Linked DNA regions of Streptomyces noursei ATCC 11455. Each later gene encodes a partner of the first gene's protein in a complex. Links are inferred from orthologs where the notes say so. Each region holds a gene or a part of one and is shown in the gene's direction. Other genes may lie near its edges.

The links.
Region 2: the proteins of dnaN (region 1) and SNOUR_RS33105 are in contact, whole or in part, in a solved structure (PDB 1OK7), measured with the Escherichia coli proteins. The link is inferred for Streptomyces noursei ATCC 11455 from one-to-one orthologs.

Annotation. Positions count from the first base shown.
Region 1 is NZ_CP011533.1:4,815,638-4,821,056, forward strand. The notes cover bases 981-3,815. They hold dnaN (DNA polymerase III subunit beta), read left to right. Parts: upstream 981-1,750; coding sequence 1,751-2,881; downstream 2,882-3,815. Other genes in these bases: gnd (phosphogluconate dehydrogenase (NAD(+)-dependent, decarboxylating)), read left to right, coding at 3,053-3,815. Also shown: chromosomal replication initiator protein DnaA, read left to right, coding at 1-765; more of gnd, read left to right, coding at 3,816-3,931; DNA replication/repair protein RecF, read left to right, coding at 3,973-5,109; SNOUR_RS20350 (DciA family protein), read left to right, coding at 5,106-5,419. UniProt on the Escherichia coli protein: Confers DNA tethering and processivity to DNA polymerases and other proteins. Acts as a clamp, forming a ring around DNA (a reaction catalyzed by the clamp-loading complex) which diffuses in an ATP-independent manner freely and bidirectionally along dsDNA.
Region 2 is NZ_CP011533.1:7,762,476-7,766,116, forward strand. What follows is about bases 1-2,867. They hold SNOUR_RS33105 (DNA polymerase IV), read left to right. Parts: upstream 1-644; coding sequence 645-2,090; downstream 2,091-2,867. Other genes in these bases: SNOUR_RS33100 (MerR family transcriptional regulator), read left to right, coding at 1-567; SNOUR_RS33110 (PRC-barrel domain-containing protein), read right to left, coding at 2,000-2,434; gcvP (aminomethyl-transferring glycine dehydrogenase), read left to right, coding at 2,785-2,867. Outside these bases: more of gcvP, read left to right, coding at 2,868-3,641. UniProt on the Escherichia coli protein: Poorly processive, error-prone DNA polymerase involved in translesion repair and untargeted mutagenesis. Copies undamaged DNA at stalled replication forks, which arise in vivo from mismatched or misaligned primer ends.

The DNA of each region.
Region 1 (5,419 bases):
AAGGCGGACGCGTTCCGCAAGCGCTACCGGGACATGGACATCCTGCTCGTCGACGACATCCAGTTCCTGGCGAGCAAGGAGTCGACCCAGGAGGAGTTCTTCCACACCTTCAACACCCTGCACAACGCCAACAAGCAGATCGTGCTCTCCAGTGACCGGCCGCCGAAGCAGCTGGTCACCCTGGAGGACCGGCTGCGCAACCGCTTCGAGTGGGGCCTGATCACGGACGTCCAGCCGCCTGAGCTGGAGACCCGGATCGCGATCCTCCGCAAGAAGGCGGTGCAGGAGCAGCTGAACGCGCCGCCGGAGGTGCTGGAGTTCATCGCGTCCCGGATCTCGCGCAACATCCGCGAGCTGGAGGGCGCGCTCATCCGGGTCACCGCGTTCGCTTCGCTCAACCGGCAGCCGGTGGACCTGGGGCTCACCGAGATCGTGCTGAAGGACCTGATCCCCGGCGGCGAGGACACCGCGCCGGAGATCACCGCGACCGCGATCATGGCCTCGACCGCCGACTACTTCGGGCTGACCGTGGACGACCTGTGCGGCTCCTCGCGCAGCCGGGTGCTGGTGACGGCCCGCCAGATCGCGATGTACCTGTGCCGGGAGCTCACCGACCTCTCGCTGCCGAAGATCGGCGCGCAGTTCGGCGGGCGCGATCACACGACCGTGATGCACGCCGACCGCAAGATCCGCGCGCTGATGGCCGAGCGGCGCTCCATCTACAACCAGGTCACCGAGCTGACCAACCGCATCAAGAACGGCTGACGGCGGCCCGCCGCCGGCCGCGACCGCCACCAGGGCGCCCCGGGATCCGCTCCCGGGGCGCCCTTCGTCGTACAGGTCCGGGAGGGCTCTCGGAATCGCTCCGCGGCGCGTCCGCCGGCCTGCGAGGGCCTGTCGTGGGCCGGCTTCCGGGGTTTCCGGGGCGGTTCGCCGGCCGGTCGCCGAGGGTTGAGCACCGTCCGCCGGCCTCTCAAACCTGTGGAGCGCGCCGGTTCTGTTCGATTCCCGGCGAGGTCACGGCCTCTCTCCACAGATTGGGCAAGAATCTTCCGTCCACAGCCTGGGGAGAGGAAAGTTATCCCTGTGAGATCCACAGGCCCGGGTGTTGACGGACCATCGGACAAGGTCAACCGCGTGTGGATTTGTGGCCAACCGTAATCCACAGGCTGTGGACAGAGGCTTCATCCACAGGGGTGGTGATGACTTGTCCACCGGCCACCCACAGGTTGGGGGCTGTTGTCCCCAGTGATCCCCAGCTTCTCCACACCGCTGTCCACTGTTCGGCAACGCAACACCACCACTCACCACGCCGAGTGAAAGCGGTCACACCAAGGTGGTGGGTTGGGCTGTGGGGAACGTGGGTAAAGCTGGGGATGGCACTGGGGAGAAGTGCCCCGGCCCTGTGCATGGGGTGTGCAGAACTTCGCGTGGTCCACAGCTGAGGCCGCTTATCCACGGCCGCCACCCACAGGCTCGGTGGACAAAAAGTCGGCGCTGACCTGCACAAAGGAAGTTGTCCACGGTTTCCACAGGGCCTACTACTACGACCACGGATATCAACCGGGGAATTCGCTTCGAATCGGGCCCTGTGCACAACTCGGCTCGGGAGCGCTTCGCTCCGGTCGAGTCGACTTGACCCCGAGCCGCACCGACTGTCGGCGGCGTGCGTCAGACTGGTCTCCGGCAACCCAGCCGACGACGAAGAGCCAGCAGGGCGAGAGCCAGCAACAGCAGGAGGCGGTTTCCGGTGAAGATCCGGGTGGAGCGCGATGTACTCGCGGAGGCAGTGGCCTGGGCGGCCAAGAGCCTCCCGGCCCGTCCGCCGGTGCCCGTCCTCGCGGGCCTGCTGCTGAAGGCGGATGACGGCGCACTGAGCCTCTCCGGCTTCGACTACGAGGTCTCCGCACGGGTCTCGGTGGAAGCCGATGTGGAGGAAGGGGGCACCGTCCTCGTCTCCGGCCGGCTGCTCGCCGACATCTGCCGGGCGCTCCCCAACCGCCCGGTGGAGATTTCCACCGACGGTGTACGAGTGACCGTGGTGTGCGGCTCCTCCCGCTTCACCCTCCACACCCTGCCTGTGGAGGAGTACCCGTCCCTGCCGGCGATGCCCACCGCCACCGGCACCGTCGCCGCGGAGGTCTTCGCGGCGGCCGCCGCCCAGGTGGCCATCGCCGCCGGCCGCGACGACACGCTGCCGGTGCTCACCGGTGTGCGGATCGAGATCGAGGGCGACACCGTCACCCTGGCCTCCACCGACCGCTACCGCTTCGCGGTCCGCGAGTTCCTGTGGAAGCCGGAGAGCCCGGACACCTCCGCGGTCGCCCTGGTGCCCGCCAAGACGCTGCTGGACACCGCCAAGTCGCTGAGCAGCGGCGACACCGTGACGCTGGCGCTGTCCGGCTCCGGCCAGGGCGAGGGCCTGATCGGTTTCGAGGGCGCCGGCCGGCGGACCACGACCCGTCTGCTCGAAGGTGACCTGCCGAAGTACCGGACGCTCTTCCCGACCGAGTTCAACTCCGTCGCCGTGATCGAGACCGCCCCCTTCGTCGAGGCCGTCAAGCGTGTGGCGCTGGTCGCCGAGCGGAACACCCCGGTGCGGCTGAGCTTCGAGCAGGGTGTGCTGATCCTGGAGGCCGGCTCCAGCGACGACGCACAGGCTGTGGAAAGGGTCGACGCCGACCTGGACGGCGACGACATCTCGATCGCCTTCAACCCGGGCTTCCTGCTGGAGGGCCTGTCGGCGATCGACTCCCCGGTGGCCCAGCTGTCGTTCACGACCTCGACCAAGCCCGCGCTGCTCAGTGGCCGGCCGGCCAAGGACGCCGAGGCCGACGACGCCTACAAGTACCTGATCATGCCGGTCCGCCTCTCGGGCTGACGCGGCGGACGGCTTTCGTACCGACCGGGCCCCGGCTCTCCGCCGGGGCCCTTGCGGCGACCGGCTGACAGGCCCTGATGAGCGGCTGAGCCCACAGCTGTGCACAGGGTCTCGGGCGTAGGCTCGGACTCGGGTACGAACAGCAACCACTATGTGCAAAGAGGGTCTCTGATGGAGCTCGGTCTCGTCGGTCTCGGCAAGATGGGCGGCAACATGCGCGAGCGCATTCGCCGCGCCGGCCACACCGTCATCGGATACGACCGCAACCCCGACCTGGCCGACGTGGGCAGCCTGAAGGAGCTTGTGGACAGGCTCCAGGGTCCGCGGGTGGTCTGGGTCATGGTTCCGGCCGGTGCGGCCACCCAGTCGACGATCGACGAGCTGGCCGAGCTGCTCTCGCCCGGTGACCTCGTCGTGGACGGCGGCAACTCCCGCTGGACCGAGGACGAGAAGCACGCCGAGGAACTGGCCGCCAAGGGCATCGGCTTCGTCGACTGCGGCGTCTCCGGTGGCGTCTGGGGCCTGGAGAACGGCTACGCCCTGATGTACGGCGGCGACAAGGAGCACGTCGCCAAGGTGCAGCCGGTCTTCGACGCCCTCAAGCCCGAGGGCGAGTTCGGCTCCGTGCACGCCGGCAAGGTGGGCGCGGGCCACTTCGCGAAGATGGTCCACAACGGCATCGAGTACGCGATGATGCAGGCGTACGCCGAGGGCTGGGAGCTGCTGGAGAAGGTCGACTCCGTGGAGAACGTCCGCGAGGTCTTCCGCTCCTGGCAGGAGGGCACGGTCATCCGCTCCTGGCTGCTGGACCTCGCGGTCAACGCCCTCGACGAGGACGAGCACCTGAACAAGCTGCGCGGTTACGCCGAGGACTCCGGCGAGGGCCGCTGGACGGTCGAGGCCGCGATCGACAACGCCGTGCCGCTGCCGGCGATCACGGCGTCGCTCTTCGCCCGTTTCTCGTCCCGCCAGGACGACTCCCCGCAGATGAAGATGATCGCCGCGCTCCGCAACCAGTTCGGCGGCCACGCGGTCGAGACCAAGAAGTAGGCACAACCAGCTCAGCAGCCGGGGGAGGTCGGCGCGTAGTCATGCACGTATCGCATCTGTCGCTTGCCGACTTCCGCTCGTACGCCCGGGTCGAGGTCGCGCTCGATCCGGGCGTCACGGCGTTCGTGGGCCCCAACGGGCAGGGCAAGACGAACCTGGTCGAGGCGGTCGGCTATCTCGCCACGCTCGGCAGCCACCGGGTCTCCTCGGACGCGCCGCTGGTGCGGATGGGTGCGGACCGGGCGATCATCCGGGCCGCGGTCGTCCAGGGCGAACGCCAGCAGCTGGTGGAGCTCGAACTCAACCCGGGCAAGGCCAACCGCGCCCGGATCAACAGATCGTCGCAGGTCAGGCCGCGTGACGTGCTGGGGATCGTACGGACGGTGCTGTTCGCGCCCGAGGACCTGGCGCTGGTCAAGGGCGACCCCGGGGAGCGCCGGCGGTTCCTCGACGAGCTGATCACCGCCCGTGCGCCGCGGATGGCCGGCGTGCGCGCGGACTACGACCGTGTCCTGAAGCAGCGGAACACCCTGTTGAAGACGGCGGCGCTGGCCCGTCGGCACGGCGGGCGGCAGATGGACCTGTCGACGCTGGACGTCTGGGACCAGCATCTGGCCCGCGCCGGCGCCGAACTCCTGTCCCAGCGGCTCGACCTGATCGCCACGCTGCGGCCGCTGGCGGACAAGGCGTACGAGCAACTGGCGCCCGGCGGCGGACCGTTGGGGCTGGAGTACCGCGGTTCCGCGGGCGAGGCGATGGCCGCCGCCACGAACCGCGAGGAGCTGTACGGCGCGCTGTTGGCGGCGCTGGGCGAGGCCCGCAAGAGCGAGATCGAGCGCGGGGTCACGCTGGTCGGGCCGCACCGGGACGACCTGCTGCTGAAGCTCGGCCAGCTGCCGGCGAAGGGCTATGCCAGCCACGGCGAGTCCTGGTCGTACGCGCTGGCGCTGCGGCTGGCCTCGTACGAGCTGCTGCGCGCGGAGGGCAACGAGCCGGTGCTCGTGCTCGACGACGTCTTCGCCGAGCTGGACGCGCGGCGCCGGGAGCGGCTGGCGGAGCTGGTGGCACCGGGCGAACAGGTGCTGGTGACCGCGGCGGTGGACGACGATGTGCCGGGAGTGCTGGTGGGGGCGCGGTACGCGGTCTCCGGCGGCACGGTGGAGAGGGTCGACCGGTGAGCGAACCGCAGCCGGAACGGCCCAAGACTCCGGAACTGTCCGGTGTGGACCTCGCCCGCCAGGCGCTGGTGGCCGCCAAGGAGCAGGCGCGCGCCCGGGGCGCCGCCGCCCAGCAGAAGAAGCAGGCCCGCCGCGGTGGGCTGCGCTCGGGCGCGCGGGCGGACGGCCGGGACCCGCTGCCGCTGGGCGCCGCGATCAACCGCCTGATCACCGAGCGCGGTTGGGAGACCCCGGCGGCGGTCGGCGGGGTGATGGGGCGCTGGCCGCAGCTGGTGGGGCCCGAGGTGGCCCAGCACTGCGAGCCGCAGCG
Region 2 (3,641 bases), 2.9 Mb from region 1 along the record:
TTGCCGCTCCACAGGGGCGCGGCGGCGAACCGTGGCCCGGTACAGGCCGCTGCGATGTCGGGGGCCCGCGAGGCGGAGAACATCGGCTACCGCGGACCGACCGCGTGTGCGGCGGCGGGCATCACCTACCGACAGCTGGACTATTGGGCGCGCACGGGCCTGGTGGAGCCCAGCATCCGGCCGGCCTACGGGTCCGGGACCCAGCGGCTCTACAGCTTCCGGGACGTCGTCGTCCTGAAGATCGTCAAGCGGCTGCTGGACACCGGGGTGTCGCTGCAGAACATCCGCACCGCCGTCCAGCACCTGCGGGCGCGCGGGCTGGACGACCTGACGCGGATGACGCTGATGAGCGACGGGGCGACGGTCTACGAGTGCACCTCGCCCGACCAGGTCGTGGATCTGCTCCAGGGCGGCCAGGGGGTCTTCGGGATCGCCGTGGGCGTGGTGTGGCGGGACGTGGAGGGCACACTGTCGCAGCTCCACGGTGAGCGGGTGGACACCGGCGAGACGCTGATCGGGAAGAACCCGCACGACGAGTTGGCGCGGCGGCGGAATCGGGCCGGCTGACGGACGACCGGCGACCGGCGGGCCTTGCCGGCCCGGGATCGGGTCGATTGTCAGTGGTGTGCGGCAGCATCAGTGGTGTGAGACGTGCGCCGACGATCCTGCATCTGGACATGGATGCGTTCTATGCGGCCGCCGAGCAGGCGGCCAAGCCGAGCCTGCGGGGAAAGCCCGTGGTCGTCGGCGGGATCGGGCCGCGCGGCGTGGTCGCCACGGCCTCGTACGAGGCGCGGGTCTTCGGGGTGCGCTCGGCGATGCCGACGGGGCAGGCGCGTCGGCTGTGTCCCAACGCCGCCTATCTCAGTCCGCGGTTCACGCTGTACCGCCAAGTGAGTGACACGGTCATGGAGCTGCTGCGGGCGCTCTCGCCGCTCGTCGAGCCGCTGAGCCTGGACGAAGCCTTCGTGGACCTGGAGGCGGGCGGGGTGCCGGCGGAGACGGCCGCGGTGCGGGCGGTGGGGGAGCAGCTGCGGCGCGACATCCGGGCGGCCACGGGGCTGACCGGTTCGGTGGGGCTGGCCGGCGCCAAGATGCTCGCCAAGATCGCGTCCGAGGCGGCGAAACCGGACGGCCTGGTGGTGATCGAGCCCGGCACCGAGCGGGAGCTGCTCGGGCCGATGCCGGTGCGGACGCTGCCCGGGGTCGGGCCGGCGACGGCCGAGACGCTGCGCCGGGCCGGGATCCACACCGTCGCGGAGACCGCGGAGGCCGGCGAGGCGGAGCTGGTGCGGCTGCTGGGCAAGGCGCACGGCACCGGGCTGTACGCGATGGCGCTGGGGCAGGACGACCGGCCGGTGGTGGCCGAGCGGGACGCGAAGTCGGTGTCGGTGGAGGACACCTTCGAGGTCGATCTGACCGACCGGACGCGGGTGCGGAACGAGGTGCTGAGGCTGGCCGACCGGTGCGTGGGGCGGCTGCGGGCGGCCGGGCGGTCCGGGCGCACGGTGGTGATCAAGGTCCGGAACTACGACTTCTCGACGCTGACCCGGTCCGAGACGCTGCGCGGGCCCACCGACGACCCGGCCGTCGTCCGGGAGGCCGCGGTGCGGCTGCTGGAGACGGTGGACACCACGGGCGGGGTGCGGCTGCTGGGCGTGGGGGTGACCGGGCTGGCCGACTTCACGCAGGAGGACCTCTTCGCCCAGCTGGCCACGGAGCGGGAGGCCGAGGAGCAGGCGGCGGGCGGGGCCGCGGAGCCGGCCGAGGAGGCGGCGGGCGAGCCGGAGGCCGGCGTGGAGCTGCCGCGGCGCTGGTATCCGGGGCTGGACGTGGTCCACGAGGAGTTCGGCGCCGGGTGGGTGCAGGGCAGTGGCCTGGGGAGGGTGACCGTACGGTTCGAGACGCCATGGTCCGCACCGGGGCGGGTGCGGACCTTCACCGTCGACGATCCGGCGCTGCGGCCGGGCGAGCCCCTGCCGCTGATCGGCGGGCCGGATCAGTCGTCCGCGCCGGCGATCCGCCCGAAGTCGGTGTCGCCGGCGGGCGAGGCGGAGTCGGAGGCCGGTGAGGAGATATCCAGGCGGTAGTGGTGGTAGAGCTGGAGCTCCTGCTCGGGGGAGAGGTGCCGGCCGACGCCGAAGTCCGGGGCGTCCTTGATCAGCTTCCGGTCGTAGGGGATGTGCAGGCTGTCGCCGACCATCTTGCTCGGTTCCAAGGGGACGAACGCATCCCGGCTGAACAGGCCGGTGCGGACGGCCGCCCACTCCGGTTCGCCCGTCGCGTCGTCGAGGTACACCTCGTCGACGGTCCCTATTTTCGCGCCGTTCCGGTCGAACGCTTTGCGGCCGATGAGGCTCCGGGGATCGATATCGGTTTGCACGGTCCCTCCACGTGGTCGCAACTGCCTTGTGACCACTACGAAACGGCACATTTCATGCCCCGGCCACTCGAAGGATCGTTTCGGCGGTGCGCTGGTAGGCTGGCGATTGGCCGTCGACCCCATGCGGGAGAGTCCTTTGTCGTTCGCGACCAGGGCGCCGAAGGAGCAAATCCTCCCCGGAATCTCTCAGGCACACGTACCGCATGGACGAGGTCACTCTGGAAAGCAGGGCGGGCCACGGACAGGCACCATGCCGGAACCCCTCCTCACCGACGGTGAAAGCCGGACCGCAGCCCGCGGACCGGTGAAGCTCTCAGGTTGAGATGACAGAGGGGGAGGCCGTCCGGGCACCAGCGCCGTGGTGCCCCTCGTAGGTCGTACTGACCAGGAGGCCCCCGCAGATGAACACCCACCGCATCTCCCTGACCGAGCTGGAGCGGGGCATCCCGTTCGAGCAGCGGCACGTCGGCCCCGACCACGAGGCGCAGGCGAAGATGCTCGCGCAGGTCGGCTTCGGATCGCTGGACGAACTCACGGCCACCGCCGTGCCCGACGTGATCAAGAGCACCGAGGCACTCGGTCTGCCGGAGGGCCGCACCGAGGCCGAGGTCCTGGCCGAGCTGCGCGCGCTCGCCGACCGCAACCAGGTGCTGTCGCCCATGATCGGGCTCGGCTACTACGGCACCTTCACGCCGCCGGTGATCCTGCGCAACGTCATGGAGAACCCCTCCTGGTACACGGCCTACACGCCCTACCAGCCGGAGATCTCGCAGGGTCGCCTGGAGGCCCTGCTGAACTTCCAGACCGTCGTCGCCGACCTGACCGGACTGCCCACCTCCGGTGCGTCGCTGCTGGACGAGGGCACCGCCGCCGCCGAGGCGATGGCGCTCTCCCGCCGGGTCGGCAAGGTCAAGCAGGGCGTCTTCCTGGTCGACGCCGACTGTCTGCCGCAGACCGTCGCCGTGATCCGGGCCCGGGCTGAACCGACCGGTGTGGAGGTCGTGGTCGCCGACCTGTCCGACGGCATCCCCGAGGAGATCGCCGAGCGCGGCGTCTTCGGTGTGCTGCTCCAGTACCCGGGCGCGTCCGGCGCGGTGCGCGACCCGCGCGCGGTGATCGAGCGGGCGCACGAGCTGGGCGCGATCGTCACCGTCGCCGCCGACCTGCTCGCGCTGACGCTGCTCACCCCGCCCGGTGAGCTCGGCGCGGACATCGCGGTCGGCACCAGCCAGCGCTTCGGCGTCCCGATGGGCTTCGG